One region of the Desulfitobacterium sp. LBE genome, then DNA from elsewhere that is predicted to be linked to it. Evidence: riboswitches for the same ligand, from Rfam matches in the RefSeq annotation. Region 1 holds a riboswitch; each other region holds the start of a gene.
What was found. A riboswitch is a leader RNA that binds a small molecule or an ion and turns the genes downstream of it on or off. The one in region 1 is predicted to bind glycine.

Region 1 (7,930 bases):
TAAACATAGGGTATCTATTATCGGATTTAATCGGGCCATTAAACCTGAGGATATACTGCATCTGACCGAAAAGGTGGTAGAATTTAACTTTAATCAAATACTGTCCAACACCCAAGGGATCAGCTTTGACTTAAATGCTCATATTCAGGAAGTTATGAGTTCAATGGAAGGTATCGTGAACTTTATGCAGGATACGAATTCAAGTATCCATGAAGCCCATGACCGCATCCAGAGACAAGTGGAGCGCATCGACGAAACCATTGAAGTTACCAATGATCTCAATACCAATACCCAGAAGATTGATGAGCTGATTAATACCATCAAACAAATATCGGATCAAACCAATCTGCTGGCTCTTAATGCAGCTATTGAAGCAGCTCGTGCCGGAGAAGCGGGGAGAGGCTTCGCTGTGGTCGCCGATGAAGTAAGAAAGTTGGCGGAAAGAAGCAAGCAATCCATCCAATTCATCCAGCAGCTGGTTGCCAATATAAAACAAACCAATCATCGCACCGTTCCTTTGCTCCACTTCTTAGCCGGAGAAATTAAGGACATGGATGGAATTATTAATAAAATACTCAATAGCTCTACAATCAATCAAACGGAGGCCAAATCCATATCGGAAGCCTTGAACCGTGTTACGAAGATCAGTGAGCAACTGACCAATGAGTTTATAGCCTTTAGTTTCTAATGATTTGAATTCCAAAAAACGGATGAAGAAAATCGTCAGATAGAAACATCCCCTCCCGTCTTATATACCAGTAGCAGCTATGATGCTTCGAGGTATTGGAATGGGAGGGGATTCTTTGTTTAAATTTAAAATTTCTAGAACTTTGATGTTGGGGATGTGCTTGACTCTGGCCGCTTCCGCTCCGGTGTATGCAAGTGAAGACAGAGATATGGGCCAGGTTTCAGGTGTCCAGCCGGCCCTGGCGAGCATGATGGTTGAACCCAGTGATCCGGTGGTAAGCCCTGGGCAAGAAGTTGATCCGGCACTGGTGGAACTGAACAAAGGGATCTATCAATTTATCTTCGAGGAACATCGCGGTGAGTTTGGGGACAAGGGGTTTTCTGTCACTCATACCGGCCTTATGAGTGATTATGTAGAGATCGGCATCCAGCCTTATAGTGAAGAAAGTGCTCAATACCTTTATGATAGGTTCGGCAAGGAAAAGGTGAAAGTGGTTGAAGGAGAATTCGCTTCGCCTTTAGCTGCAGCTGCAGGTGGAGCTGAGCCGGCTGTGAATCCTCTGGCTTCCGGTGGGGAGACAAGTAATGAGGCGCAGGCTGAGGGTGTTTCCGCTAAAAGTGACGAGGCTCAAGGAGAAGGTTCCGACGCTATGCTTTATGGATTAGGTGCTGCGGTAGTTCTGGGAGGAGGGGCTTTTGGAGTAAAGCGCACTCTTTCCCGGAGCAAAAAATAATCCCAGTGAAAAGAGTAAAAGAAATGGGGATGGAGATACTCTCTGTTAAGAAGAACTACCGAGGTGATGCACAGTGTTTAAGAGATTCCTGATTATTTTGGCTTCAGTACTTTTACTGGCGGGTTGTGCGGTCAAGACGCCCCAGGATCAAAATGCTGATCTGGATAAACCCGGGCAGCAGGTAGGGACGGATTTGCCGGTCGGGGACCAAGGACAGACAGGCCCTGGTGTAGGACAAGGTAACGAGACAGAACAAAGTGCCAGCCTGGGAAACATCCATCTGGGCGATCCCTTCAGCCAGGCAGAGAAAATCTTGGGCAAGGACTATCAAGAAACTTTCTATGATGAGCCTGGGCATTTCCCTGAAGCCTGGTACAGCAGAGAGTATAAGCAAGGCATCAGGCTCATTGTCGGAAAAGATTCCGGCAAAGTGCTGGAGATTGACGCTATTGCCGCGGACTTCGCCACCAACCTCGGTGCCAAGGTAGGAGATACCGCTGAGAGAATTAAGGACGTGTATGCTGACAAATACAAACCCTTTGAAAGCAGACATGGTGAAGGACCTCTGGAAGGCTTCTATCTGCTGGAGGATGGTCAGCTCATGATCTTCGACTATAACAGGGAAGATAACCAATTGGTCAATACGAATGTGAAGCCGGATTCTAAGGTGGAGATGATCAGGTTGACCCAATCTCAATATCTGGATTAAAGGCGATAAACAGGCGAAAACGCATCCGCAATTTGGGATGCGTTTTTGTTTGGAAACCAATCCGCCAAACCATAATATATTAAAAATAGGGGAGGGGAGAGAGTTTTCACGATCTATTCAGCATTACGCCCGGACAGCCTGGCTCCCAGGTCAAAGGCTTGCCGGCAATCCTGAGGGAATCGCTCTTGGCGCACCTGGGCTTTATGCTGCTCATTAAATCGGGAGGATGCATAGTTGGAGTAGTTGTCAAACTGATAGGTATCTGTGGCCAGGAGATATTCGGAAGGTCCATTAAGGAGTTCGAGGCTGCGGGCATTGGCTTTAAAAACCGCTTCGTAACCAAGCTGAGGCAGGAAATCTTCGGGAACATTCATCGTGTAGATAAAACCTGAGGCCACTTTTCTTGGGAAAACAGTACGCTGGCCTTCATTATAGGAAAGAAGGGAGAAAAACAGCCGCTCCAGGAAGGAGCGCATTTCTCCGGTGACATTGCCAAAGTAAATGGGCGAACCCAGCAGCAGGGCATCGCACTTCAGCACTTCTTTCAAAAGGGGGGTCAGCTCATCTTTAAGGACACAATGCCCTATCCGGCTGGAGTTCTTGCGTTTGCACCCAAAGCAGCTGATGCATCCTTTATAATTCAGATCATAAAGATGAAACAGGTCTGTTTCGGCACCTACAGATTGCGCTCCTTCAAGGGCTTTATGCAATAATGTAGCCGTGTTCCATTGCTTGCGGGGGCCGCCATTAACAGCAATAACCTTCATAGTCAATACCTCAACTCCTTATGTTAATGGGTTTGCTTAATTGAGCAGTAATTTGCCTTCACTCCTATTATATTAGGGAGAGTCTTAAAAACAAAGGTTTGCAATTATGAGCAAGGATGTTTATAATACTGAAAAGAAGTGAATAACTGGATGAGGTTTTCAGGAGAACAGGGTAAGCTAACCATGATGAACTGAAAACGGACAGAACTCTGGAGAGTTCCGCAAGGACGCCGAAGGGGCAAGACAGCAAAGCTGTTCAATCTCTCAGGCAAAAGGACAGAGCGCATAGTTTGTGAACGATGCTAAGGCAGGCGATAACTGCCAATAAGCGGGTTCGCAAATGCTCGTGTACCGGAGTCAAACTTAAGATTTGGCTTTTTTTTATTGGTGAAAAGAAAGGAAAAAAAACAAAAAAGAAAAGGGGTAAAGAAAAATGAGCTTAGAACCAACCCGTGATACGTCCAATCGCGTGATTATTTCCATCTTAGGCAAGGATCAAATAGGAATTATCGCCTGGCTGACCGGGCGCTTAGCTGAAAAATCCATCAATGTACTGGATCTCAGTCAAACCATTCTCCAGGGTTTTTTCACCATGATTATGATCGTGGATGTTACTCAATCCACGGCCTCCTCCTTAACCGAGCTCACCAAGCAATTGCAAAGCGAGGGAGAAGCCCGGGGCTTAAAGGTCAATGTCCAGCATGAAGATATTTTTGAATTCATGCATCGAGTATAGGGGGGATTATAGTGAAAATGCATCTGGCTCCTCAGGAAATACTGCAAACCATTGCAATGGTGGAAAATGAGAATTTAGACATCCGTACCATCACTATGGGCATAAGTCTGTTGGACTGTGCCGGAGATGATGTACAACAGGTGGAACAAAAAATCTACGATAAAATTACCCGTCAAGCTGAGCATTTAGTCAGCGTAGGGGAAAGCTTAGCCGCTCGTTACGGCATTCCTATTGTCAATAAAAGAGTCTCGGTAACTCCGGTGGCCCTTTTAGGCTCCAACTTTAATCCCGAAGAAATGGTCCGCTTGGCTAAAGCCTTAGACAGAGCGGCCAAGACGGTGGGGATTAACTTCCTGGGAGGTTTTTCCGCCCTCGTTCAAAAAGGCTTAACCAAGGGAGACCGCTCCTTAATTGAAGCGATTCCCCAAGCCTTGGCGGAGACAGAGTTTGTCTGCTCCTCGGTGAATATCGGTTCCACCAAATCCGGAATCAATATGGATGCTGTGCTGAGGATGGGGGAAGTCATCCTGGACAGCGCCCGGCGGACAGCGGCTCAGGATGGCATCGCCGCAGCCAAGCTCGTGGTCTTCTGCAACGCCCCGGAGGATAATCCCTTCATGGCCGGTGCCTTTCACGGAGTGGGAGAGCCGGAGGCGGTGATCAACGTGGGGGTCAGCGGTCCCGGCGTCGTTGCCCATGCCGTCAAGAAAAGCCCCCAGGCGGATTTGGGAGAACTGGCCAACCTCATTAAACGAACCTCCTTTAAGATTACCCGCATGGGAGAATTGATTGGCAGAGAAGCTTCCCAAGCTTTGCAGGTTCCCTTCGGCATTGTGGATCTTTCCCTGGCACCGACCCCGGCTGTGGGAGACAGTGTAGCAGAAATTCTTGAGAACATGGGACTGGAACGCTGCGGCGCCCATGGGACCACGGCTGCTTTAGCCCTGCTTAATGATGCGGTGAAAAAAGGAGGAGCCATGGCATCCTCCCATGTGGGCGGTTTGAGCGGAGCCTTTATCCCTGTCTCCGAAGATGCAGGCATGATCGAAGCCGTGGAAGTCGGCGCCCTGAGCATTGAGAAGCTGGAGGCCATGACCTGTGTGTGCTCGGTGGGATTGGATATGATCGCTATCCCCGGAGATGTGGAACCGGAAACCATCGCCGGGATTATCGCCGACGAGGCTGCTATCGGCATGATTAATAAGAAGACAACCGCGGTACGGGTGATACCGGCCATCGGCAAAAAGGTGGGGGATCGGGTTGAGTTCGGCGGACTGCTGGGCAGCGCCCCGGTGATTAAGCTGAACCCCTTCTCTTCCCGTGAATTTATCCGGCGGGGCGGCAGAATTCCTGCCCCCATAACCAGTCTATCCAACTAAAATTGTCCTTTGCTGAAAAAGAGAATTGGAAAGTGATTCCAATCACGTTTTTTTAGGGTAATTCAGGTTAGAATAAGTCATAAGCAAATGATTGAATCATAAGCAAATGGCCTGCAGGAAAAAGGGGGATTTTATAATGGCACAAATTATGAAAAATATTGAGTTTTCCCAAGTTCTGGACCTGAAAGAGCTGATTACTTACCAACAGGGACAAGTGATCAGCCGCACCCTTGCTCAGACTCCTATCGTCAGCATTACCCTATTTTCCCTGGATGAGGGGGAGGGAATCAGCACCCATACCACTTCGGGAGACGCCATGGTGCAGATTCTGGATGGCGAAGCGGAAATCACCATCGGGGATAAGCTGTTGACTGTAAAAGAGGGAGAGACCCTGATCATGCCCTCCGACGTTCCCCACGGTTTGGAAGCCAGGAAACGGTTTAAAATGCTTTTGACGGTGATTAAGTACTAGGAATAATATTTTGATGAGGCAGACGCGCTGGTCTGTCTCTTAGCTAAAGACGTGGGGATGTAGCTCTAGCACTGTGGGAAAGCGCTTGCCTCGCATGTAAGAAGTCGTGGGTTCGAATCCTATCATCTCTATCATGAAATAAATGACGGTATAATATCTGACCATTTTTAGGTATGTTCAGATTTATACCGTCTTTGTTTTATTAACAGATATGTCTACAAAAAGCATAAAACGAATTCTTAACCATGCCAATAATATCGGAGTTCCTGTATTAAAAATGGGAATTATCTAGTGATGCAGATAAGCTAACTGCTATAAAGATAAATTAACCAGTAAATATGAACGCATAATATTCTGGCATATCTTTCGACTAGTGTAGCTCTTATTGGTTTAGCCTGGATTATTGTTTAAGTTTTAAGTAAAAATATGGTATAATAAGACGAGGTGGTTTTAGGTGAGAGATTTAGAAAAATTAATTGATGAGGTTAACGGCTCCATGGCGATGGAAGGAATGCCACTTACGCAGTCTGATAAGGATAGAATCAGATATTGTGCAGGAAATGATAAATTGGTTGAGAAAACCATAGCTGAACTCGTTAAAAAGCATACAGCTGCCCACGACTATGACCATGAACAACAATTATGATTACAGTTATGAATGGGATCACAAATATTGCTATCCCCATTCTAATGTGCTGATAAACAAGCTGAGAATTGAGGATGCGGAAAAACTGCGCATAGCAGAAAGAGAAATCACCTCTTTGCGAATTGCAAATGCCAAATTAAACGTTATACGAGGTGATTTTGATCTGCTTCATTTGAAAACGATCCACAAGTATGTATTCGGCGATGTTTACGAATGGGCTGGCGAACTTCGATGCGTTAACGTGGCAAAAGGCAATATGTTCTGCAACTATCAGTTTATTGAACCAAATGCCCATATACTATTTCGGAAATTAAAAGAAGAAAACTACCTTAAAGACGTCCCCCGAGATGAAGTTCCACTTCGTTTGGCGTTCTACCTTAGCGAGATTAATGCCCTACACCCTTTTAGGGAAGGTAACGGTAGAGTGCAAAGGCTCTTTATCGAATATCTGGCTGAAAACATAGGTTATCAAGTGGACTTTTCTCAAGTGACCGACAAGCAGATGGTTGAAGCAAGCGCTGCTTCTTTCTTGTGTGATTATGCTAAAATGAATGAGATTTTGATGGCGATAACCGAACCTCTTTCTGAATAACAAATATTAACAATCAATCAAGCACTATTTTGAGGGTGCTTTAAGCACGGACCGGGAGAGCGCTTGCTTCGCATGTGAGAAGTTGTGGGTTCGAGTCCCATCATCTCCATCCCAAAAGACATACCTTGTCATATATTACTATCTGGAATTCGTCTGTGCGAGTCTTTTTCGTTTTAGGGGAGGGGTTCCTGTGATAAAGCAAACCAAAGAAAGCTTAGACATTTTATTCCGGTGTAAAAAATAAAAAATCTGCCACAATATATGTGACAGAAATGTGAATTTCTTTGATTTCTTGTACTTAATATACCATAAAATGAGAAAAATTTCAAGCCTTGTACTGAGTAGGCTCCAGGTGTATTAAGTATATGAGGTGATTAAAATGGAACAGAAAAGTGTAACGGCACTGGTCAGCACATTTTCCAGGGCATACCACGCAGAGAACAATGAAGTGAAAATTTTTAATGACAGTATGGCAAGGCTCTTCTTAAGCGAAGAAGAATACGGACAAATATCGAAAAATATGGCGGAAGGTATTGGATTTTTTAATCCGTCCTTTAAAGGGACACCGGATGAGGCTTTAAGATGGGTAGTGGATAATCAACTATCTCCTTCACCCCTTGGCAGAGCGGCATTTACAGAAAAAGCACTTTACGCTGCAGTGTCAAGCGGCGCAAGACAGTATCTGATTCTGGGTGCAGGGTATGACAGTTTTGCCTATCGCCAGCCTGCTTGGGCTAAGGGAATACAGATTTTTGAGATTGACCACCCAGCTACGGCAAAGGATAAAAGGGCTAAACTGGAAAAGGCCAAGCTAACCATACCCGATAATGTCCAATATATTACGGCCGATTTTATGAAACAAGAATGGCAGACCGCCTTGACTCAAAACATTAAATTTAATAAAAACCAAATCAGCTTTTGCAGTATTTTGGGCGTTGTCTATTATCTTTCCGTGCAAACATTTGTAGATCTGATTTTGGCGCTCAGTGCTCTTTTACCTGTGGGTAGTTCTATTGTATTTGACTATCCTGATGAAAACACCTACACCGACAAAGGGGGAGAACGGGCAAAAAAACAAGCGATGTTGGCAGCGACGGCCAATGAAAAAATGCTTGCCGGCTATTCTTATGAAGATATGGAGAATGTACTTTCCTCCCACGGGTTCTTGATATATGAGCATCTAACGCCTGGGGAAGTGACAGGACAAT
Region 2 (7,930 bases), 2.5 Mb from region 1:
ACGTTTCGTCAGTGCGCCATATGCGAGCTTGGAAAACGCGAAGACTGCTTTGCTCTCGTAAAATATATCTGTAAGATTGATTTCATTACCTATGACCAAATGGGAGCGAATCTGATTCGCACCCAAACGCTGGCCGACGGCGATGATGTATGCGAATTTCATGTTGTAAAAAAAACGAATGTCCGTCATCCCCCGAGCCGGTAAAGATGCGTGCAGCACCTCTTCACCAGCTCCTCGCCGTACGTGATCAGCAAAACAATTTTCCCTCCAGACGGCGGTTCGCAAGCAAAAGATTCTCTATTTCCGCTTCATACACGACCACCGGAACGCATAGCGTTTTATTGTAAAAAAACCCATCCCAGGACAAGAAACTCCTCTTCCTGTGACAGGTTTATTTTATTAGCGTTGTTCTCATTCGAATAGTATACGTACAGCATCCCTATTGCCTCATTACCAATGGGGATGCCGAGTGAGTTCTTACTCGATAATAACGTCCAGCAAATCCCCATTTTTTAAACCAAAGGCATTGCCTTCGTCCGTATCCACATGCATATCCAGCGCATAATTGGGGTTTACCCGAATCAATACCCGTTCAAAGACCCCGGCCCGTGGCCCGGTGACTTGGACCTTGACATGATCTCCATCTTTTAAACCGTATTTTTCAGCATCTTCCGGAGTCATATGAATATGGCGGGCAGCAATAATGGTTCCAGCTTCGATCTGCACTTTTCCGGCAGGGCCAACCAGCTCCAAACCAGGCGTTTCGGAAAGATCTCCCGAATCCCGGACCGGGGGTTTGACGCCAAGCTTAAAGGTGTCCGTGGCTGCCAGTTCCACCTGGGTTGCTTTGCGGGCAGGTCCCAGCACCCGGATATTGGCCATGGTGCCCTTTGGCCCCACCAGGGTTACCGTTTCTTCACAGGCGAATTGACCGGGCTGTGATAAATCCTTGGTCCGGGTCAACTGATGTCCGGCACCAAATAAAACTTCAATATGTTCTTCGGAGAGATGAACATGGCGATTGGAAATTCCTACAGGAACTTTAAAGGTTTGCATTATAATAACCTCCTGGTTTAGATTTTGCAAGCTTCTCGTATGCACATTGATTAATTATACTCCACAATTCGGCAAAAATCTGTATCTGAAAATTGTTACTTTGGCTTAAGGGTTTTTTAAAGGGTTTTCTTAGCATTTCCTAAAGTTGCTTGGGGCATTACATGTTGTTCTGGAAGAGAGGCGAAAGCCGAGTCTCCAGGATTTTGCTTTACACCAGTCGCTCCATAAGCTGCGCGGACAAAACTACCGCTCAAGCCCTCCGCTCCGAAAGGACCTGCGCCGCTGAGTTATTCTCTGTGGCGTGGCGGCTTGGGCGAAACCCTCGTCCGGGTTTCGTCCCGCCAAATCGCTCCTCGAAAGCACTGCTTTCGCACTTTGTTCTCAATGGCGGGTTGGAAACGTCCTGTTTCCAACCTTTCCTTCGCTGCAGGCTTTTCGCGAAGTTTTGTTTCCGCTCGCTTAAAGTCGCTTCCCTTGTGTAAATCAAAATCCTTGGGCTGCTTTTCGGGTCTGTGCATATAAGGCTTTGTAGGATAAGTTACCGATCCAAGCAGTTTTTTCCGTCTTTACCGCGCTGCTTAAGCAGCATGGTCGGCTGCCTTGATAAAGCCTTCGCCGGTGTCGCAGGAGCCGCCGGTACTACCTGCGCCCATAACCGGCTACCCGGAAAGAACCGCCAAAAGATCTCCCGCCGGAAAAGCGGCCGGGAGATCTTTTGACTAAGGCGATCTTTTGACTAATCATAACCCTTCTGATCACTCACAAATATCACTCACTGATAGCTTTGCTTTAGCTGCGAATCCTTTACTGCGGTTTCCGCCAGCGCAGATCGGGTTTGCGGGCAGCCCCTGTTTCATCCAAACGGGTTACCAGGGTATCATGGGGGGCATTTTTCACCATTTCCGCGTCCTGCTTCACTTCTTCAGCGATTTGGATCATCACTCGGGCAAATTGCTCCAGAGTCTCCAGGCTCTCCGTCTCTGTAGGCTCGATCATCATGGCCTCTTCCACAATGAGAGGGAAGTAGATCGTCGGGGGATGGTAGCCATAATCCAAAAGCCGCTTAGCAATATCCAAGGTATGGATGCCATACTCCTTGAGATTTTTGGGAGTGATAATAAACTCATGCATACACACCCGGTCATAGGGCAGGTGATAATGGTCTTTCAGGATGCTCATCAGGAAGTTGGCGTTGAGGACGGCATTCTGAGAGGCGGCTTTCAGCCCCTCCCCGCCTAAGGCCCGGATATAGGCATAGGCCTTTACCAGGACTCCGAAATTAGCCTGAAAAGCTCTTACCCGGCCAATGGAGAGCGGACGGTCCTCATCCCATGAGTAACGGCCCTCAGGGGTCCGGATTGCCACGGGTTTAGGCAGATAAGGAGCGAGGAATTCCTTCACCCCTACCGGACCTGACCCTGGTCCGCCCCCGCCATGGGGAGTGGAAAAGGTCTTGTGCAGGTTGAGATGCACCACATCAAAGCCCATATCCCCGGGGCGGGCTATGCCCATGATGGCATTGGCATTGGCTCCGTCATAATAGATCAGGCCCCCCACAGCGTGGATGATTTCAGCGATTTCCAGGATGTTTTCATCAAACAATCCCAGGGTGTTAGGGTTGGTCAGCATCAAGGCAGCCACTTCATCATTGGCCACCTGGCGCAAGGCCTCGATGTCCACCCCTCCCCGCTCATTGCTGGGCACCTGAACAATCTCATAGCCGGCCATGGCCCCTGTGGCCGGGTTGGTCCCATGAGCGGAATCGGGAACAATAACCTTCCTGCGCTTAACATCCTGACGGTGGTCATGGTAGGCCTTGATGATCAGAATCCCGGTCATCTCCCCATGGGCACCGGCAGCGGGCTGTAATGTAAAGGCATCCATGCCGGTAATCTCGGCAAGTTCCTCCTGGAGTTCAACCATCAAACCCAGGGCACCCTGAGTTAATTCTTCCGGCTGATAGGGATGAATCTGACTGAAGCCCGGCAAGCGGGCCAGTTTCTCATTAACCTTAGGGTTATATTTCATGGTGCAGGAGCCTAAAGGATAGAAACCCGTATCCACTCCATGATTGAAGGAAGAGAGCCGGGTGAAGTGACGGACCACATCCACCTCGGAAACTTCCGGCAGTTCAGGTTCCTTATCTCTTAAAAACTCTTGAGGAATCAGCTCCTCGAGAGGAATTTCCGGCACACCGCAGGAGGGCAGGCTTACCCCTGTTCTCCCTTCCCTGCTTAGTTCAAAAATCAGCGGTTCCAAGGCTCTCATTTTATCTCCCCCATTCCGGCCACCAGCCTGTCAATATCTTCCTTGGTCTTGGTTTCTGTTACGCAGAAGAGAAGATGCTGATCCAGCTCAGGGTAGAAGCGGGAAAGCTCCAGCCCGCCGATGATCTTATGGCTTAAAAGAGCTTCATTGATTTTGCGGGGACTGACCTCAGTCTTGATCACAAATTCATGGAAGAAAGGACCTTGGAAAGCAAGGCTCATGCCGGGAAGCTTGCCAATCTCCTCAGCCCCGTAATGGGCCTTCTGCAGATTAAGCCTGGCCATCTCCTTTAATCCCCGTTTTCCCAATCCCGAGAGATGAATGGTAAAAGCCAGGGCACAAAGGGCCTCGTTAGAACAGATATTGGAGGCTGCTTTTTCCCGGCGGATATGCTGTTCCCGGGCCTGCAGAGTGAGCACATAGCCCTTCTTGTCGTTTTTATCTTTGGTGGCGCCTACGATCCGACCCGGCATCCGACGTACATATTTTTCCCGGCAAGCCAGAAACCCCAGATAGGGACCGCCGAAGTTCAGGGGATTGCCAAAGGGCTGACCCTCGCCGACCACGATATCCGCCCCCAGCTCCCCGGGAGATTTAAGCAATCCCAAAGACACCGGATTAACCGCCATCACCAGCAGTCCGCCCTTGGCATGAGCCATTTGGCCGATCTCTTCAGCTTTTTCGATCATACCAAAGAAATTAGGGCTCTGGAGCAGAACCGCCGCCACCTCGGTATTCAATACTTTTTCTAAAGCCTCAGAGTCTACAGCTCCCTCCTGATAAGGGATCTCCAGGATTTCCACCCCCCGGGGAAGCAGATAGGTCCGGAGGACCTCCCGGTATTCCGGATGAATCGTTTGGGGCACCAGGACTTTCTTTCTCCGGGTGGCGTCACAGCTCATTAAAGCTGCTTCGGCGAGGGCCGATGCCCCATCATACATGGAAGCATTGGCCCCGTCCATTCCGGTCAGCTCACAGACAAGGGTCTGGAACTCATAGATGGCCTGCAAGGTCCCTTGGCTGATCTCCGGTTGATAAGGGGTATAGGCCGTATAGAACTCCGAGCGCAGCAAGAGCTGATCCACATAACTGGGGATAAAATGCTCATAAGCCCCCGCTCCCAGATAAGAGGTATACTCTTCCACCGTTTTATTCTCTGCAGCCAGCCTGCCCATATATTTTACCAGTTCCAGCTCAGACAGCCCTTCCCGAATCTTCAATTGGGCCTGGCGCCGAACGCTTTCCGGGATATCCGCAAAAAGCTCTTCAAGGGAGCCCACGCCAATCCGGGTGAGGATCTGTTCCTGCTGGTCCACCGTGTTCGGCACATAATTCATTTATTGGCCCTCCTCCGCAAGAAACGCCTCATATTCCGCGGCTGATAAGAGTTCATCCAATACCGTCAGATCATCCACTTCCACCTTAATCAGCCATCCCTCACCATAAGGATCATCATTGAGAAGTTCCGGAGAATCCAGCACCTCTTGATTATAATCGATAACCTTGCCACTGACCGGAGCAATCATATCCGACACGGCCTTGACGGATTCAACGGTTCCAAAGGCCTCCCCGGCCACCACCGTGGTATCGTTATCAGGCAGCTCCACAAAGACCACATCTCCTAAGCTGTCCTGAGCGTGAGCCGTAATCCCCAAAGTCACAGTATTTCCTTCGACCTTAGCCCACTCATGAGATTTGCTGTACTTTAATTCTACTGGATTCATACTATCATCCTCCTTATTTTGCGGGGAAAAGGAACAGGTCCCTAACCCCATTTAATCGTGTTTTTTAACATCCCCAGTGCTCTGTAGCACTTAAAACCTGCCTTGCCCGGCGAGGACGATTTTCGCACCGCTTTACCCCTGCCGTTTGTAGAACAGTGAAGGAATAATCCGGGCTTTAACGGCTTTCCCACGAATGATCACAGCCAAGGTTTCCCCTATTTGAGCATACTCCGGGGGAATCAAGCCAAGGGCAATGTTTTTGTTTAAAGTAGGTGAAAAAGAACCTGAAGTAATAAAGCCGATTTCTTTACCCTCTTTCTGAAGGGGATAATGGGAGCGGGCTATGCCCCGTTCGATCATTTCCAGGCCTACCAACTTTCTCGGCACTCCCTTTTCCTTCTGGGCTGATAACGCCTCTTTACCGATAAAGTTATCCTTCTCCAGCTTGACAAAAAACCCTAGTCCAGCCTCCAAAGGTGTGATATCCGGCCCCAGTTCATTGCCGTATAAAGGCAGCCTGGCTTCAAAACGGAGAGTATCCCGGGCGCCCAGACCAATGGGCTGAACTCCTTCCGACCCTCCAACCTCGAGAATTCTTTCCCACATCCGGGGAGCATGCTCGGGAGGCAGGTAAATTTCAAAGCCGTCTTCCCCGGTATAACCTGTCCTGGAAATCAGGCAAAGGACTCCGTCCACTTCCCCATGCTTAAACCAATAGTAGTTGATCTGTGTTAAATCCATACTTGTCAGCTTTTGCAGGATTTTCTCCGCCCAAGGGCCTTGCAAAGCCAATTGAGCAAAGTCCCCGGAGCGATTTTCCAGACTTATTTCGAAGCCCTCAGCTTGAGCCTGCATCCAGGCAAAATCCTTATCCGTATTGGAGGCATTGACCACCAGCAAAAAATGCTCCCGGCTATAACGATACACCAGCAGATCATCCACCACACCCCCAGCAGAGGTGCACATGGGGGAATACTGAATCTGGTTATCCTGAATTCGCGACACATCATTGGTCAATAGGTACTGCAAAAAAGCAAGGCTATCCTTTCCCTTCAACTCCACCTCACCCATATGAGAGACATCAAAAAGCCCCGCTTTGCTGCGCACGGCCTTGTGCTCCTCAATGACTCCGGCGTATTGAACCGGCATTTCCCAGCCGCCGAAATCAATGAGCTTCGCACCGGCCTGGCGGTGCTGCTCATACAGTGGTGTTCTTTTTAGTTCCGTCACTTAGGACACCTCCCTAGAATTGAGTATTAACCAAAACCGGAAAAAACATTATTGAACATAGGGAAAATAAAGAAATGGGTAAAATAAAAAAACAGAGAATAGCACGTCGCGCTACCTCTGTCCTTTGACCTGAGAGATTTACCCTTTGCTTGCGGGCTACCCCTTTGGTGTTCTCCGCTGAGAAGCTCTCCAGAGTTTCGTCTTCCAGCAGTACTTTTGCCTGAGAGTTTCCCTTTCTGAACAGGCGACATTCAGGAAGTTTCTCCTTCGGCGCTCAGGATGTTGAGTCTCTCCTACTGGAATCATTCGAAGCCATATGTATTTTTACCTGATATAGATTGACTATATTTACCTGCTTTTATTATAGTCAGCAAACCGATTTTCGTCTACACAAATATCCCATTTATACTAAATAATTAAATGTACAATTGCCTATCCTATCCAATTGCCATCATCCTTGACAAACCACCGATGATTATTTCTTACAGCTTGTGGGCCAGCTCGTTTAATTCAGTGCCGACCTGCTGCAGCTCCTCCACCATCTGAGCAATCTCCTGAGTGGCCTTAGCTTGTTCTTGAGCTATGACATTGTTTTGAAACACCCCATTGGCGATCTCTTCCATGGTATCCTGAAAGGTGCTCAACAAATTATTGATTTCATTGGCTGAACGGTTGCTTTCATCGGCCAGCTTGCGCACTTCTCCCGCCACTACCGAGAATCCTTTTCCTTGTTCTCCGGCACGGGCCGCTTCAATGGCCGCATTAAGCCCTAAAAGATTGGTCTGCTTCGACACCCGGCGAATGAATTCGGTGACACCTTCCGTGGCCTTAACATGCTCTTTGGCATTCTGGGCTACCGTAGCCACAGTCTGGCTCACCCCCGCCACCTCTTCCGAGGAAGCCGCCATTTCCTGGATAGCCCCAGCCGCTTGTTCCAGAGCCTCTCCCATCCTCTCCACATGAGCCTTGAGAACCTCTTTCAGCTCCTCATCCCGGAGTAAAAAAGCAATCATCGCCGCTGTGACCTTCGCTACAGGACTAACGCTATCCAAAGGGCCGGCCACGCCAAAGGTCCCCAGCTTTTCCCCCTCGAGGACAATAGCAATGTTCATGCCTTCCCGTTGTTTTCCCTGAGAATTCATTTCATCTTCCGCAGTGATTTTAATGTCTTGGATAGAGGTCGTCATGATGCGGTGTGCACCCGCATGGGCAATGCCAACCCGCTGTTTAGCCGAATCGGCGATAATGGTCCCCGCAGCGTCACAAACAATGCCATGAAACCCACTTTCGGTATAAATCAAATCCACAATCCGGTTGGCCAGACTTTCTGTAAGCCTCATTCTCTTCACTCCCACCTCTGCAGGTCTTAATTTGAGCATTTAATTCAAAATCCCAGAAGAAAATCAAGTGTAATTTAGTACCTGATCCTAAAAATTAGACAAATAAATCCACTGGTTTTCATCACTAAATATAATACTAAGTATTCAAACTATTGTCCATGGATTTGCCCTTAATAATAAACGTTATCGTTTTAGATACATTAAACAAGACTTGAGCAGATGGTACCGCCCAAGTCTTGTTTAATGGAAATATTGAAGAAATGCTATTTTTTAGAGATGGCTTACAACAGAGGCACAGCGGGGGCAGAGGGT
Region 3 (7,930 bases), 1.3 Mb from region 1:
TGGATGAAGCGGATCTTTCCGCCACTACCGTCGCCCAAAAGGTAAACATGCCTCCTGAATTAATCTATAAAACCCTGGTAACCCGAGGAGATAAAACAGGCATTCTGATCGCCTGCATCCCTGCCCATTATGAGCTGAACCTTAAGGCCCTCGCCCAAGTGAGCGGCAACAAGAAAATGGAAGTGGTTCCTCTCAAAGAAGTTCAGCCCCTGACCGGTTATATACGGGGAGGGGTCTCTCCTTTAGGAACTAAAAAAAAATACCCCGTCTATTTTCAGGAAGATATGCTCCAGCACGAGAAAATTGCCGTAAGTGCCGGGACGCGAGGCTTGCAGATCCTTGCTCTGTCTCAGGACCTGCTCAGGATCACCCAGGGCAAGGTTGGGCCCATCGCTCATCCTGCCTGAATCATCATTAATCTTCTCCCCACACCCTGAACTCCCTCCTCTTTGTATGAAGACGGACAAGAGGTAAATACTAACCTTATGTCACTTTGAATTACCAGGGTAAAGGAGAGATTCTATGAGCTTCCGGATTCCTCAGTTCAATCCGCCTGATTTTGACGGTGAGCCTTTGGCAAGTGCTCCCAATGCCACCCTTGTCGAAGTCCTTCAGGATGGGGTAGCCCCCGACCATTTCCATGGTATGTCTATCTATCCCGAATACTTTAAAATCAACGGCCAATGGCTCCTTGCTTCCCAAAGCCGCATGGACGGTGTTCCCGTGCTCATGAAGAACGGCACGATGCAAATCATCGAATTCCGCAATCTGAAAAAAGGCCATAAAGTGGTGATCGGGCGGACGGAAGATGCCAGTGAAGGCATTTATGTCTATGCCGAAGGTTTTGCTTCCAAGGACAGCAATAGAGATATTTTTGCCTTTCGCTCCGGCCGTTCCCGGGAGACGGCCTATTCAAAGGATTATAACCATCTTTATGATCTGCTGCGTCACGAAAAAGACAACGGTTATGTGGTCTGGGTGCTGGGACCTGCCGTGGTTTTTGATTACGACTCCCGGGTGGCCCTGGCCGCCTTGATCGAAAAAGGCTATGTTCACGCCATTCTGGCCGGCAATGCCATGGCCACCCATGATCTTGAGGCCGGCATCCTGGGTACTGCTTTAGGGCAAAATATCTACACTCAGGAGTCTCAGCCCAACGGTCATTACAATCATTTGGATGTCATCAATATGGCCAGAAAAGCCGGGTCACTGGAAAAACTCATTGAAGCTCAGAACCTGAGTGAAGGTGTGGTCCCTGCCGCCTTAAAAAAGAACATCCCTTTGATCCTGGCGGGCTCTATCCGTGATGACGGTCCCCTGCCCTCTGTATGGGCCAATGTCTACGCAGCTCAGGATGAAATGCGCCGGCAAACCAAACAGGCCACCACCCTCATCTGCCTGGCCACTCAGCTCCATACCATCGCTGCCGGCAATATGACACCTGCTTATACCCAGAGGGATGGGCAGCTGCGTCCTGTCTACATCTATGCTGTGGATGTGGCGGAGTTCACCTTAAATAAGCTGAGAGATCGGGGGTCTCTCGAAGTCACCACCATCGTGGCCAATGTCCAGGACTTTCTCGTCAATGTCAATAATAATCTTAATGAATAACAACCCTATGCGAATGAAGCCAATTGCATAAGTTAAAACAGAAAAAGGCCCCTGGCCTAGAGGAGGAAAAAAGCATGAAAGTGAAGATTATCCAATCCCTTCGTCAGGAAGGGCTGGAGCAGAAAATGAATGCCTTCTTTCAAGAGCATGAAGGGAACATCGAAATCATTGAAATCCAATGGAAAGCTTTTTTAGAGCATTATGTAATGATCCTCTATAACGAGAAAAAATAGTCACGAATAAACCATCGTGACTATTTTTATACACTAATTATATAACGAAAGAGCTTTTTAAGGAAACAATTAAATTCAACACTAAGCTTTCCGGGGTGGTATAGTTCGGATCTACATTAAAGTAGCCGTGACGGGGAAACTGGAATTTATCCTGGGGTTTGGCCTCTTTCATATAAGGTTCCACAAACCCTTGCCTTATTTCCAGAGAATTGGGATTGATATAATCATCCTGAATTAACGGCTCATAGAGGCGAAACTCTGCCGGCACTGCCTGAGTGGCTTCCACCCAATGAATCGTCCCCTTGACCTTGCGGCCGGTAAATCCTGTGCCGCTTTTTGTTTCCGGATCATAGGTGCAACGAATCTCGATGATCTTGCCCTCATCATCCTTGATGACCTCTTCACACTTAATAAAGTAGGCATCCATCAAACGAACTTCATTGCCCGGGTAAAGGCGGTGGTACTTCGGCGGCGGGACCTCCATGAAATCTTCCTGCTCGATGTAAATCTCCCTGGAAAAAGGAATCTTGCGTTTCCCCATCTCAGGGTTCTCTTTATTGTGATCGGCATCCAGCCTTTCCACTTGGCCTTCCGGGTAATTGGTAATGACCACCTTCAAGGGACGGATGACCGCCATGGGCCGGGACACTTTGAGCTTCAGATCTTCCCGAATAAAGTGCTCCAGCATTTTGGAATCCACCACACTGTCCGCTCTGGCCACACCAATGGCTTGGGCAAAATTGCGGATGGCTTCAGGGGTATACCCCCGGCGGCGCAGCCCGGAGATGGTGGGCATTCTGGGATCATCCCAACCGTCCACCACTTTTTCGTCCACCAGCTGCTTCAGCTTGCGCTTGCTCATCACCGTATTGGTCATATTTAAGCGGGCAAATTCATATTGATGTGGGACATGTTCCATCTCACATTCCCGAACGACCCAATCATAGAGGGGACGGTGATCTTCAAATTCTAAAGTACAGATAGAGTGAGTTATCCCTTCGATAGCATCCTCTAAAGGATGGGCATAATCATACATGGGGTAGATGCACCATGTGTCCCCTGTATTATGGTGGGTGGCATGGGCAATCCGATAAAGGACAGGATCCCGCATATTGATGTTAGGTGAGCCCATATCGATCTTAGCCCGGAGAACCTTTTCTCCGTCCTTAAATTCACCTTGACGCATTCTCTCAAAGAGCTCCAGGTTCTCGGCCACGCTGCGGTTGCGGTAAGGGCTTTCCTTACCGGCCTCAGTCAGGGTGCCGCGGCTTTTTCTAATCTCCTCAGCGGATAAATCACAAACATACGCTTTGCCCTTTTCGATCAGCAGAACGGCCCGCTTATGCATCTCCGCAAAATAATCGGAAGCGAAAAAGAGGTTGTCCCAGTCAAACCCCAACCACTTGACATCTTCTTTGATGGATTCTACATATTCAGTATCTTCTTTGACCGGATTCGTATCATCAAACCGCAAATTGGTTTTTCCTTTGAATTCGTCGGCCAAACCAAAGTTCAAACAGATGGATTTAGCATGCCCAATATGCAGGTAACCATTGGGCTCGGGGGGAAACCGTGTCGTGATTTCTTCTACCTTTCCCTCCCGTAAATCCTCAAGGATAATGCTGCGTAAAAAATTAGAGGATTTATTCTCGTTATCCACGAATACCAACCTTTCCTAGGGAATCTTATCTCCTACTGTAACGGAAGACCTCTCCAGTAGTGTTACCCGAATTCTCGTCCTTCACCCATTGCTGCTTATAAATGATAGTCTCCCGCAGCCTCCGGCTGATAAAGAAGTTTTTCCACCTTAAAGCGGACGACACCGCCGGGAACCTTCCAGTCGATGATATCTCCTTCCAGATAGCCCAGAATAGCCGTCCCTACGGGAGCAAGAATTGAAATCTTATCCTCCAGAAGATCGGCATCCTCAGGATACACTAAAGTATAGACGGTTTCTTCCCCTGTCTCCAGATCCTTCAGCAAGATTCTGGAATTCATGGTGATGGCATCCCCTGGGATCTTTTCAGAAGGCACCACATCCGCCCCATTTAACTCATGCTCAAGATCTTTTAAGTAATCCTTGTTTTTAGCGCTGCCAAACTCTCTTTCCTTATTGATAAGTTTGAGCAGACGCTCACGGTCCACAGCTGTAATACTGATCTTTCTACTCATTTCTCCTGAACCTTCCTTTTCTAATGATGAATAGCTAAATATAGAGCGACTATCGCCAGATAGCCGCTGTCAAAAGTTTATGTACTTCAAAAAAGGGAAAATCACTAAACCATTCTAATTATATACTATTTCCTATAATAAGTAAATGTTAGGCATATTCCCAAAAATAATTCTTGAATAAAATGGGAGCGGTAATTATAATTATAGATACAATTCCAGAAAATGCGGTGGCAATCTGGAATTTACGAAAAACTGCATAGGAATGCTGGATGAGATTTACGGGAGAAGGGCACGGCCCGCCGAAGAAGTTGAAACTTTCAGGTGACTGGAATAAGTCAGGGACCGTAAATTGACAGCACTCTGGAGAGACTCGATTAGAGCGCCGAAGGGGCAATACAATGACGTGTTGTTAAATCTCTCAGGCAAAAGGACAGAGAAGGAACAGGGACTGCTACAGAGCAATCTCTTACTTTTGTACCTATCGTCCGAATATTCAGAGTCAATCGCTAAGGATTGACTCTTTTTATATATAAATTGCCATCCTTTTGCGGGAGGCTGCCGCAACGGAGATGTGCAGAGAGATGCGAAAAGAGAGATTAAAGGAGGAACACTCAATGGATGCCTTGCATAATTTTATCGTCTGGCTGAACGACTATCTCTGGGGCCCACCGATGCTTGCTTTGCTTTTTGGCACGCACTTATTCCTTACGTTGCGTACTCGTGGTATTCAAAGGCATATTTTTAAGGGGATCAAATTATCTCTTACGAAGGATCCTGATGCCAGCGGCGATGTGAGCCAATTCGGAGCTCTGACCACCGCTCTCGCCGCTACCATCGGAACCGGTAATATCGTCGGGGTAGCTACGGCCGTGGCTTTAGGCGGCCCCGGTGCCGTACTTTGGTGCTGGCTCACCGGGGTATTCGGAATTGCCACCAAATATGGGGAGGCCTTATTGGCGGTGAAATACCGGGTTAAAACCGCTGACGGCACCATGCTGGGCGGTCCTATGTATGCTTTGGAAAGAGGCCTGGGCCAGAAGTGGCTGGCTGTACTCTTCTGTATCTTTACTTCTATTGCCGCCTTTGGTATTGGCAATATGACTCAGGCTAATTCTATTTCCGGCATGCTGAATTCTCAATTTAACGTCAACCCTATCATTACCGGTCTTCTCTTAGCTTCCCTCACCGGAATTGTAATCATCGGCGGAGTGAAGTGGATCGCCCGGGTCTGTGAAAAATTTGTCCCCTTTATGGCGATTGCCTATGTCCTTGGTTGTATCATTATCCTGATTATAAACGCCTCCTATGTCTGGCCCGCCGTTGTCTTGATCTGTGAATCGGCTTTCACCCCCACTGCAGCCGGCGGCGGATTCGTCGGTGCCAGTATCATCATGGCCGCCCGTTACGGAATTGCCCGGGGTCTTTTCTCCAATGAATCCGGTTTGGGTTCCGCCCCCATCGTCGCTGCCGCCGCTCAAACCAGGAATCCTGTCCGTCAGGCTCTCGTCTCAGCCACCGGTACCTTCTGGGATACCGTTGTCGTCTGCTTAATGACCGGTCTGGTCGTGGTCAGCAGTGTCCTTAGCAACCCGACCGCCGCCGAAGGGTTAAAAGGCGGTGATTTAACTTCTATGGCTTTTAGCCAGATTCCAGTAATTGGCCCTATCGTTTTAACCTTCGGGCTTTTGACCTTTGTTTTCTCTACCATCCTGGGCTGGTCTTACTATGGTGAAAGAGCTGTGGAATACCTCTTTGGCAAAAAAGGCATCCTCCCTTACCGCCTCCTCTGGGTTCTCGCTGTTTTAGCCGGTTCTTTGGTCACTCTGCAATTCGTCTGGGATTTGGCGGATGCAATGAACGCTATGATGGCTATTCCCAACCTTGTGGCACTCCTTCTTTTAAGCGGAGTTATTGTCTCGGAAACCAGGAAGTATCTATGGGAAGATCGTCTGGATGAAGCCTCTGATGAGCCCATCCCCGTCATTCAGAATAAATAAGCTCTCGGTGGAGCTCAGTCTGCTCAATGATAGTTTTCGCATAGATGACAAACTACGAGACACCTCTCCCTTGCGGAGAGGTGTCTCTCTGTGCCTTATCCTATCCCATAGAACTGGGGAGAATTTCTAGCCAGTAGTTATCCGGATCATTGATAAAATAGATCCCCATGGCTTCATTTTCATAACAGATGCAGCCCATTTTTTGATGGTGTTCATGAGCTCCCTGGAAATCATCCACCGTTAAGGCCAGATGAAACTCATTATCGCCCAGATTATACGGTTCTGTTCTATCCCTTAACCAGGTAAGTTCCAAGGCATGAGCGGTTACCCCATCCCCCAGATAAATAATAATGAATTCCCCGCTCTCCGGAGCTATACGCCTGACTTCCTTTAACCCTAATGCCTCTTCGTAAAATTTAAGACTTTTCTCCAGGTTCAGCACATTGATATTATTGTGTGTAAATTTAAATTTCATGGCCATCATCCCCTTCGTTTATTTTAGACACGCTTTCTTTTCCGAGAATTAATTATCGACGAGACTCTCTATTGTCTTGCATATTCATCCATATTATAGTAATTTTTTATAGAGAACACAATCTTCCGATCATTTTAGATGAGGTGATTTTTATGAAAGCTCCCCTCGAAAAGCTAGGACTTCGTATTGAGTATATTCAGCACAGTGGTTTCATCGTGGAAACCGATAGGGAGTTCCTTGTCTTTGACTATTATCAAGGTCAAGTCCAGTTGCCCAGCCATAAGCAGATCACTGTTTTTTCCTCCCATGTCCATCCGGATCATTACAATCCTGAAATCTTCCAGTGGCAAACCCACTATCCTAATACTCACTATATCCTCAGCTCGGATATCCAGGGCCACCCTCAACTGCCTCCAGGCCAGGAGAACCTTACTTTCTTATCCCCTTATGAAGAAGTTCATCAGCATGACCTGACCATTAGAACCTATGGGTCCACCGATGCGGGTGTTTCCTTCCTTGTGGAACTGGGCGCAAAGGAAAGGCTCCATCTCTTCCATGCCGGAGACCTTAACTGGTGGCACTGGCGGGGAGAACCCGAAGCAGATATTCTGTGGGCAGAGAAAATGTTCAAGGAAGAAATCGCCAAACTCAAAGAAGAGCGGATCGATATTGCCTTCTTCCCTGTGGACCCCCGGCTTGAACAGTCTTCTTGCCTGGGAGCGGAGTATTTTATTCAGGAGATCCATCCCCAAATCCTTGTCCCCATGCATTTTTGGGATGATTATCCCTCCATTGGCTCCTTTGTCGAAAAAATGACCGCTTCCCCTACAGCAATCTTAGACATCAAGCAAACCAATCAGTGCTTTGCCCTCTAAGCAGGGGATGGCGATCCGCTCAGAGGGAATTCACCCAGATACTCAATGGGATCCAAGGATACTATCCCTATGGATTCAATCATCACCTCAATAGAGCGAAAATCTTTTAAGACCTCTCCCAGCACCTTAGGAATATCCTCCACAGCCGTTTCCATGGAAAGGGTGCAATGGGGATGCCAGATCTGGGGTTTGTAATAGTCCCACCCCTGCTCCTGCCAAGCCGCCAAAGCGGCATGGAGCATTCCATGAACTTGAAACAGATCATGAGTCAAGTTAGGGGTCAAAAAGATGGTTCCTTTATGAAGAGGGAAAATCCCTACTTGAAGAAATACCAACTCAAAGGAAGGAACAGCTTGAGCCAGAGTCCCCAATATTTCCTGAGCCTTGGTCAAGTCCAGATCATTATAGATAGCTAAAGTGATATGGGGCCGGCCATTGGTGCAGGACATGCATTTGCCCAGATTCAGGAGAGCTAATGACTCCCATAGCCTCATTATCGATTGTTCCGCTTCTTCATTGAAGTAGAGATTAATTGCATAGCTCATTCCATACCTCCCCATAGATTAT
Region 4 (7,930 bases), 430 kb from region 1:
TGATATGGTCGAGGCGAAACAGGTGGATTTGGTCATGATCGCCGGAGATGTGTATGACAGCCCCAATCCCCCGGCCAAAGCGGAGAAAATGTTTTATGACACCTTGAAGAAATTATCCGCCAATGGAGAGCGGCTCACCTTAGTCATCGCCGGAAACCATGACAACCCGGAACGCTTGGTGGCCGCAGGGCCGTTGGCCAGGGATCATGGAATTATTATGGTGGGAACACCGAAGACGATTGTTGCCCAAGGGGAGTATGGCAGGCATCAGGTGATCGATTCGGGTGAAGGCTTTGTGGAACTTGAGATCAACGGGGAAAAAGCCGTGATCCTCACTCTACCTTACCCCAGTGAAAAAAGGCTCAACGAAGTCTTATACGGTGCCATGGATGAAGAAGAGGAACGGCTCAAAATTTATGGGGATAAAATCAAAATGCTCCTGGACAGCCTAAGTGAAAAGTTTCGGGAAGATACAATCAATATGATAGTGTCCCATCTCTTTGCTGCAGGAAGCGAAGAATCTGGCTCAGAACGAAGCATTCAATTGGGAGGGAGCTTTATCGTGGACGGCAGCTGCTTTCCCAAGGCAGCTCAATATATTGCCCTGGGTCATATACATAAGCCGCAAATCGTTCCCGGTACAGACAAAAGAGCACGCTATGCAGGCTCCCCTATTCACTACAGCAAAAAGGAGATCCCTTTCGCTAAGAAAGGTTTCATTGTCGATTTGAAGCCCCAACAAGAGTACGCTCTTGAAGAGGTGGATTTTAAAGTGTACAAACCGATTGAAGTCTGGAAGTGCGGGAGCATCGAGGCGGCTCTCAAGAAATGTGAAGAAAACAAAGACAGGGATTGTTGGGTATACTTGGAAGTCAATACGGATCGCTATATTCGGGAAGATGAGCTTAAGCTCATGAAAAGCGCCAAGAAAGACATCCTGGAGATAGTGCCGGTTTTGCCTGGAAGGGAAAGTGAGGAATTCACCCTGAACAGTTTTGCCGATCAGAAAATTGAGGATATCTTTAAAGAATTCTATCGCAAAGAAAGAACGGTAGAGCCTCAGCAGGAGATTGTGGATTTATTGTTATCCATTATCCAGGAACAGGAGGGGGAAGAAATCCATGAGACCCATTAAGCTTAAGATCAAAGGGCTGAACAGCTTTATCGATACCCAGGAAATTGATTTCTCCCAGCTTACCAGCAAAGGTTTATTCGGCATTTTCGGACCCACCGGCAGCGGCAAATCCACTATCCTGGACGGAATGACTCTGGCTCTTTATGGCGCAGTGGCCCGGGGAAGCACCAATTACATGAACACTAACTGCGAATCGTTGCAGGTCAGCTACGAATTCCAGATTGCAGAGAAGGACACCAAGACTTATCGGGTGGATCGGGAGTTTCGCAGAGATAAAAAGTCAGGCAATGTGCGCACCCACTCGGCCAAGATGCTGCTTATAACCGCCGGCGAAGAGGCGGTTTTGGAAGAACAGGTCAGGGAGGTTACCAAAAAGAGTGAGGAAATCATCGGCCTGACCCTGGAAGATTTCACCCGCACCGTGGTTCTGCCTCAGGGGAAATTCAGCGAGTTTCTGAGGCTGGAGGGAAAAGACCGCAGAGAAATGCTGGAAAGGTTGTTTAATCTGCAAAGATATGGCGATGAACTGTCCTCCCGCTTAGCAGCAAGAGTCCGGCTGGAGCTGGACAAAGCCAATGTCCTGGCAGGTCAGCTCAAATCCTATGAAGAGTGCAGTGAAGAGCTTTTGGAAGCAAAGAACAAGGAATTAGGCTCCCTTGAAGAGCAGCTGGTGCAGTTTCAGGCGGAATTAACAAAGGCGGTTGATGATTTTCACAACGGGAAAGAAGTGTGGGAGCTGCAGGGGGAATTAAGCCGGCAGGAAGCTCAAAAAGCTGAACTTGAAAAAGCGGCAGCTGTGATTAAAGAAAGTGAAATCAAAGCGACTCTCGGGGAACGGTCCTTAAGGGTTAAACCTTATCTGGATCAATATAAAGATACTCTGGGGAAGATCGCCACAACTCAGGCTCAAGTAGCCCAATTCGAGAGGGACACTGCAGCTTTGGCTTTACAGAAAAAGGAAGCAGAGGCTCAATGGGAACAAGCGGGGGCTCAAAAAGACAAAGAGCTTCCTGCTTTAAGGCTGCGTGAACAGAGTGCTGCCGACGCTATCCTGGAGAAAAAGAAGCTGGAGGGCCTCATCCAGGAAAAGCAGTCTCTTCAAGAGAGTATTGGCCGGCTGGAACAGGAACGGGAAGAGAAGCAAGGCCGAATACATAAAGGTGAAGAATTTATTGCCAAGGTCAATGCTGATATTCAGGAGAAAGAGCAAAAGGTGGAAGCTTTAACCATCGACCAAGAGTTTAAGCAGAAAATCAATGAAGCCCTCCTTACCTTCAGCCGCTGGGAAGAAGCCGGGCAACAGGTGGTCAGCTTAGGCTCAGAAGTCAAAAGCATTGATGAGAAGCTTCAAGAGGCCCAGGAAAAGGGGCTGAAATATTCACAAGAGCTGGAGGCCAAGACGGAGATACTCCAAGGATTTGCTTTAACCCTTCAGAATTTAGAGGAAACCTGCCCGGGAGACTCGGAAACCCTGATTGCCTTGCAGGAAAAGCTCAATCAAGTCAAGGAACAATGGGCCAGGCATCACGAGTATTCTGGTGCCATCAGTCGCAGCGAAGCGGGTATCCGTGATCTTTTGCCCAAGTTGGATACTACCCAACAGCAAAAAGTTCAATTGGCACAGAAAATCACTGAGCTGGAGAACGATCTGAAGAAAGCTGAAAGGGAAAATCTGGCTCATGCCTTGCGCGTGGCCTTGATTGAGGGAGAAGCTTGCCCGGTGTGCGGATCGACCCACCATCAGCCTGATCATGGGAATGCTGCTGTTGATACTGAAAAGCTTGAAGAGATCCAAGCTGCTTTAAGGGAAGGGAAGGAGCAGGAACAAAGCCTGTACCAGGAAATGATTCAGGCCCAGGAACAGATCAAGACCCTGGAAAACACCCTGAAAGAGGTTGAAGAAAAAGCTGCCGCCCTAGGAGAAGAATACAAAGCCTATGACCCTGAGGCTATGCAGAAGGAATTTGAGACGTTAAGGGACGGGATATCCCGATATACAAAGCAAAAAGGAGAATTGGAAGCAGAGCTCAACCGGCTGACTCAAGAGAAAAATCAGCTGGCCATAAAGCTTAATGAGCAAAATACCATTAAAACAGAAACAATGGGCCAACTGGAGAGCAGAGGGAAGAATCTCGAACTGGCAAAGGCTAAATATGAAGCTTATGAGCAGGAACTAACCGCTCTTAGAGCTGAACTGAATATCCGGGACCTTAAGCAGGAGCACCAGGAGATTGCCGTCAAGGAAAAAGAGAAGGCCGGACTGGAGAGTGAGCTGAAAGGCTTAAGGGATACCTTAAAAAAAGCTCAGGCCAGAAAAGAATTTCTGAGTACGGAACTGTCTGCCCTGACAGAATCCTTAAAGGAAAGCCTGGGAGTCCTCAAAGAGAAAGAGAGCAGCATTCAGGATAAGCAGACTGCCATAAAAGCCAAAGTGAGTGAGGTGGAGAATTTAGAGGTCTATCAAAAGGAACTCATCAGCCAAATAACCCGGATCGAGCAGAGCTATGTCCAGGCCGAAACAAGGAAAAACGAGACGGAACAACAGTACAACGAGTGCTATGTCCGCCTGCAATCAGCACACACCAGCTGGCAAGGCCTGGCGGAAAGAAGTCAAAAGGATAAGGAGTCTCTGGATAAGGTTTTACAGGAGGAACAGATCGGGAATATTGAGGAAGCGAAGAGTCATCTACTGAGCAGAGATGAGATAGAGAAACTAAAAAGGCAGGTCAAGGACTATCAGGACTCCTTAACTCAGCTTCTTGGCGCCATTGGGAATTTGCAAAAGAAGCTTGGCGGGCGGAGTTTGACCGCTGAACAATGGGAGCAAATGCAAAGGCTCAAGGAAGAAAAAGAAACCCTCTGCAAAGGGCTGGAGGAAAGCAAGATTGAGATCGAGACCCATGTCAGGACCATGAAAGAGAATTTGGCGAAGAAAAAAGACCTGCTGAAGAGTCAGGCAGAGCTGGAACGTCAGCTGGGACTTTTGCGGGATCTGGAGAAATTATTCAGGGGGAAGCGATTCGTTGAATTTGTGGCGGCCCACCAACTGAAATACGTCTCTATCGAAGCCGGTAAGCGGCTCAGAGAGATTACCGGGGGCAACTATGGCCTGGAAGTGGACCAGAACGGAAAGTTCCTGATCCGGGATTATAAGAACGGCGGCGCCCAACGGGATGCCACTACCTTATCCGGCGGGGAAACCTTCCTGGCCTCTTTATCTTTGGCGTTAGCTCTGTCCGCCCAAATTCAGCTTAAAGGAACGGCCCCTTTAGAGTTGTTTTTCTTGGATGAGGGCTTCGGAACTCTGGATGACAACCTCCTGGAAGTGGTGATGGACTCCCTGGAAAGGCTCCACCATGACCGATTATCCGTGGGCATCATCAGCCACGTGGATTCGATCAAGAACAGAGTGCCCGTCAAGCTCATGGTCACACCTGCTCAAGCCGGGCTGGGCGGGAGCAAGGTGGCCATCGAAGTCAGCTAGCTTCTCGAGCCCCAGTTTTTGGTGAGTCTGGCCACAACCCCACCCAGAATGATCAAGGCCAAAATATTGGGGATGACCATTAAGCCGTTAAAAAGATCGGCCAAATTCCACACCAGGTCAACCTTGAGGGCGCAGCCAACACCTACAAACACAGCAACCAGTATGGCATAAAAAGGAACTGCTTTTTTTCCGAAGAGATACTTTACATTGGCCAGACCGAAAAAGTACCAGCCCATAATTGTAGCAAAAGCAAAGAAAAGGACACAGATGGCAATAATGACATAGCCGAATTGACCAAAGACCTGGGCATAAGCAGCCTGAGTCAGTTGAATTCCAGTGACGAATTCACCGTTGGCATCGGCAGAGCCCAATACACCTGAAGTTAAAATGGCCAGAACAGTTAAGGGCAGTAAAACAATGGTATCGATAAAAACCCCCATCATGGCGACAAGGCCTTGATCACAAGGGTCTTTGACACGGGCCAGAGCATGGGCGTGAGGCGTTGATCCCATACCGGCTTCATGGGTGAACAAGCCCCGGGCAATGCCGAAACGGATGGCCTGCTGCACGCTTACCCCCAGGACACCCCCTAAAACCGCCTGAGGATAGAAGGCGCCCACAAAAATATCATGAAAGGCAGGGATAATGTTAGAGAAATTTGCGCCGATAACTACAAAGGATGCCAAAGTAAAGAAAACTGCCATAAAAGGAACCACTTTTTCCGCAACGGCAACAATACGCTTAACACCCCCCAGGAAAACCAGCAAGCAAATAAGTGCCAATCCTATCCCGATGATTTCTGAAGGAATCCCGAAAGCGGTTTCCATGGCCCCGCCCACAGAATTGGCCTGAACCATATTGCCCATGAAGCCAAGGGCCATGATAAGCAAAAGGGCAAAAACAGCGGCAACCACCCTACCGGTCCGCCCCTTGATGGCGGCGCGGATGTAATAGACCGGTCCGCCCACCAGCTCGCCGTTTTTCGTGGTTTTATAACGCTGAGCAAGAGTAGCTTCGGCATAAATGGTAGCCATGCCTAAAATTGCACTCACCCACATCCAAAATACGGCGCCGGGGCCGCCGGATACCATAGCGGTAGCCACACCCGCCAGATTTCCTGTACCAATCTGGGCGGACACCGAGGTGATCAGAGACTGAAATGAGGTCATGCCTTCCTTATCGCTGGCTGCATTACCTCTCAAAGTAATAGAGCCGAAGGTTAGCTTAAAGCTCTGTTTGAACAGGCGAAATTGTACCCCTTTGGTAAGAATCGTAAAATAAATGCCCACACCACAAAGAAGAAGAATTAAAAAGACATCCCATAATACTGCGTTGATGCTGACGACTAAATTAGAAAACCATTCCATGCTGAACACTCCTCCTGATGCATTGTTTGTTGACAAATAAAAGAGTCAAACCATAAGCATATGGTTTGACTCTGGATACGCGCAAAAAGGCCCAAAAGTACTTGAGCACAGATTCTCTGTTCTTTGGCCTGAGAGATTAGCCCGAGGAATTCGAGCCTTACACCTTCGGCACCCAAAATGGGATTCTCCAGAGTTACATCCATTCATAGTCCTCACCTGAAATACCAGGCACCTGAGAGTGTTACTCCTTCGGCAGGGCGCAGCCTTTTTCCTACAAACTTCATTTGTCGATATTATGTTGTGTTTCTATGTAACATCATATTTCAAGATGCTATCACATTATTAAAGTTAAGTCAAACAGAAGTTACTTAGCTTTTGAAGGTGGATTGGGCGGATGAAAACAACCCATAAAAAAGGGCGTAAATAGTTTTGCGACGCCCCCGTTTCTTGGAGTTAAACCAAGATTCGAAACCGGTTTCGAATCTGGCAAGCCCTTCCTCCAACATACCCTCTCAAATCATCTGACCGGGTGTTGACCAGCCAAATTCTGGGGCTGGCATTCCGGGCAGAAATACACTGAGCCCCCCAGGTAGCTTTCCTTAAGGATTGTCCCGCCACATTGCTCACAGTCCGTTCCTGCTGTATTCTTTGACATCTTTGTCTTGTATCCCCCGGAAACTCCGAACAAATCTTTTTCCGTGTCACGGCCGCCAAGCTTTGCCATCTCATTCAGCACTTTCATAACCGCCTGAAGCAGCTTATCCCGTTCCCTTTCAGCCAGGGTGACTATTTTGCGTTTCGGATGGATGCCCGCTTCAAAAAGAATATCCTGCAGCGTACCGTTGCCGATGCCGGGAAAACGTTGCTCCGTGGCCAGAAAGGCCTTGGCGCTGAGGGTTGGTTTGCTTTCTGAAAAGAGGCGGAGGTAATAATCGGGGAAATCCTGGGCAAAGGGGGAGATAGAGTTCCTGCTGGCCAGGTAATAGTGATTGTCATAGCTGCCGTCGTGCGCAAATATTCCGCCGTACATGGCCACCGTAAAAACCAGGGCCTGCCCGTCGTCCAGCTCCATCATCAACTGATAATTCCCCGGGGCTTTACCGGCCGGCATAAGACGGAGATTCACCCCGTCGTTGACGCACAGTCTCCGGCCATTGTCAAAAATCAGTTCCGCGAAGATGCCGAATCCCTCGGCCCCGGCAATCCTGCTGCCGGAAAGTGCCTTGTCATATTCTTCGGGTTCGCCGCTATACCAGCAGAATTTATGAGCTTTTGTGGGGGGCCATACTTTCAGGATACGCCGGTTTTTCACACTTTCGTTCAGCTGCCTGGTCAGAGTGAGGACTTCGGGTAACTCCAGCATAACTTTACTCCCTTCCTGCCTGATAGTCTATATTGCTCTCTCGGGCACACTTGAACAGCATGCCGTAATTAAGCCTGCGCAGTTTTCCGTTCTGGATAAAGTTGGTCCCGCACTGACGGAAAGAAAAGCTGACGTTATGCCGCATACACTGCTCTCTGACCGCCAGGGCCCAGTCATAATCAAAAGGTCTGGCATTGCGGTCATATTCCCCGCCCACGACGACTAACTCAATGTTCTCTAAATACTTTTCAATATCTATCGCCTCAAGCATGGGCTGAAGGGCGATATTTTTGTGTTTGATAGGCAGCTTTGAAAAAATTTCCAGACGTTCATCCGCAGTTTGCTGGTTTTCCACCGTACAGCCCACCGTGACATTCTCATACCCCTCACCCCAGTCATCGGGAAGGCACTGGGAAAAGCGCTCAATCCTCTTAGTGAGAAAAAGAAAGTGCAGATCAGGGCGCTCTTTCATCATGCTCCAGCATTCATTCCGCCAGGGGTCAGCCTCCTCAAGGAGGAAGTCGGTTGAAAAACAGCAATAAACAAGCTGCCCGGATTTCATGATGTAGTGGCCTTGTTTG

Region 2: another riboswitch for glycine. It lies ahead of gcvT (glycine cleavage system aminomethyltransferase GcvT); the one in region 1 lies ahead of DESLBE_RS11005 (ACT domain-containing protein).
Region 3: another riboswitch for glycine. It lies ahead of DESLBE_RS17120 (sodium:alanine symporter family protein); the one in region 1 lies ahead of DESLBE_RS11005 (ACT domain-containing protein).
Region 4: another riboswitch for glycine. It lies ahead of DESLBE_RS13120 (sodium:alanine symporter family protein); the one in region 1 lies ahead of DESLBE_RS11005 (ACT domain-containing protein).

Annotation. Positions count from the first base shown of each region.
Region 1 covers NZ_VLKD01000001.1:2,319,821-2,327,750, reverse strand. The annotation lists gene DESLBE_RS27295 (methyl-accepting chemotaxis protein) at 1-688, shown strand, start outside; gene DESLBE_RS11020 (hypothetical protein) at 804-1,421, shown strand; gene DESLBE_RS11015 (hypothetical protein) at 1,495-2,130, shown strand; gene DESLBE_RS11010 (flavodoxin family protein) at 2,244-2,897, opposite strand; glycine riboswitch at 3,097-3,187, shown strand; gene DESLBE_RS11005 (ACT domain-containing protein) at 3,331-3,633, shown strand; gene DESLBE_RS11000 (PFL family protein) at 3,645-5,012, shown strand; gene DESLBE_RS10995 (cupin domain-containing protein) at 5,149-5,484, shown strand; tRNA gene DESLBE_RS10990 (tRNA-Ala) at 5,538-5,615, shown strand; gene DESLBE_RS10985 (hypothetical protein) at 5,939-6,130, shown strand; gene DESLBE_RS10980 (Fic family protein) at 6,108-6,722, shown strand; gene DESLBE_RS10975 (class I SAM-dependent methyltransferase) at 7,102-7,930, shown strand, end outside.
Region 2 covers NZ_VLKD01000001.1:4,803,009-4,810,938, reverse strand. The annotation lists gene DESLBE_RS22700 (L-2-amino-thiazoline-4-carboxylic acid hydrolase) at 1-204, shown strand, start outside; gene DESLBE_RS22695 (phosphate propanoyltransferase) at 478-1,056, opposite strand; gene gcvPB (aminomethyl-transferring glycine dehydrogenase subunit GcvPB) at 1,861-3,324, opposite strand; gene gcvPA (aminomethyl-transferring glycine dehydrogenase subunit GcvPA) at 3,321-4,661, opposite strand; gene gcvH (glycine cleavage system protein GcvH) at 4,662-5,048, opposite strand; gene gcvT (glycine cleavage system aminomethyltransferase GcvT) at 5,181-6,278, opposite strand; glycine riboswitch at 6,477-6,584, opposite strand; gene DESLBE_RS27365 (sugar diacid recognition domain-containing protein) at 6,761-7,618, opposite strand; gene ileS (isoleucine--tRNA ligase) at 7,889-7,930, opposite strand, start outside.
Region 3 covers NZ_VLKD01000001.1:3,591,955-3,599,884, reverse strand. The annotation lists gene ybaK (Cys-tRNA(Pro) deacylase) at 1-407, shown strand, start outside; gene DESLBE_RS17135 (hypothetical protein) at 523-1,611, shown strand; gene DESLBE_RS26620 (hypothetical protein) at 1,686-1,844, shown strand; gene DESLBE_RS17130 (glutamine--tRNA ligase/YqeY domain fusion protein) at 1,882-3,504, opposite strand; gene rnk (nucleoside diphosphate kinase regulator) at 3,600-4,016, opposite strand; glycine riboswitch at 4,367-4,460, shown strand; gene DESLBE_RS17120 (sodium:alanine symporter family protein) at 4,631-6,013, shown strand; gene DESLBE_RS17115 (VOC family protein) at 6,114-6,497, opposite strand; gene DESLBE_RS17110 (MBL fold metallo-hydrolase) at 6,641-7,363, shown strand; gene DESLBE_RS17105 (2'-5' RNA ligase family protein) at 7,360-7,908, opposite strand.
Region 4 covers NZ_VLKD01000001.1:2,753,447-2,761,376, reverse strand. The annotation lists gene DESLBE_RS13130 (exonuclease SbcCD subunit D) at 1-1,135, shown strand, start outside; gene DESLBE_RS13125 (SMC family ATPase) at 1,122-4,619, shown strand; gene DESLBE_RS13120 (sodium:alanine symporter family protein) at 4,616-5,986, opposite strand; glycine riboswitch at 6,093-6,187, opposite strand; gene DESLBE_RS13115 (DNA-formamidopyrimidine glycosylase family protein) at 6,504-7,349, opposite strand; gene DESLBE_RS13110 (DUF5131 family protein) at 7,354-7,930, opposite strand, start outside.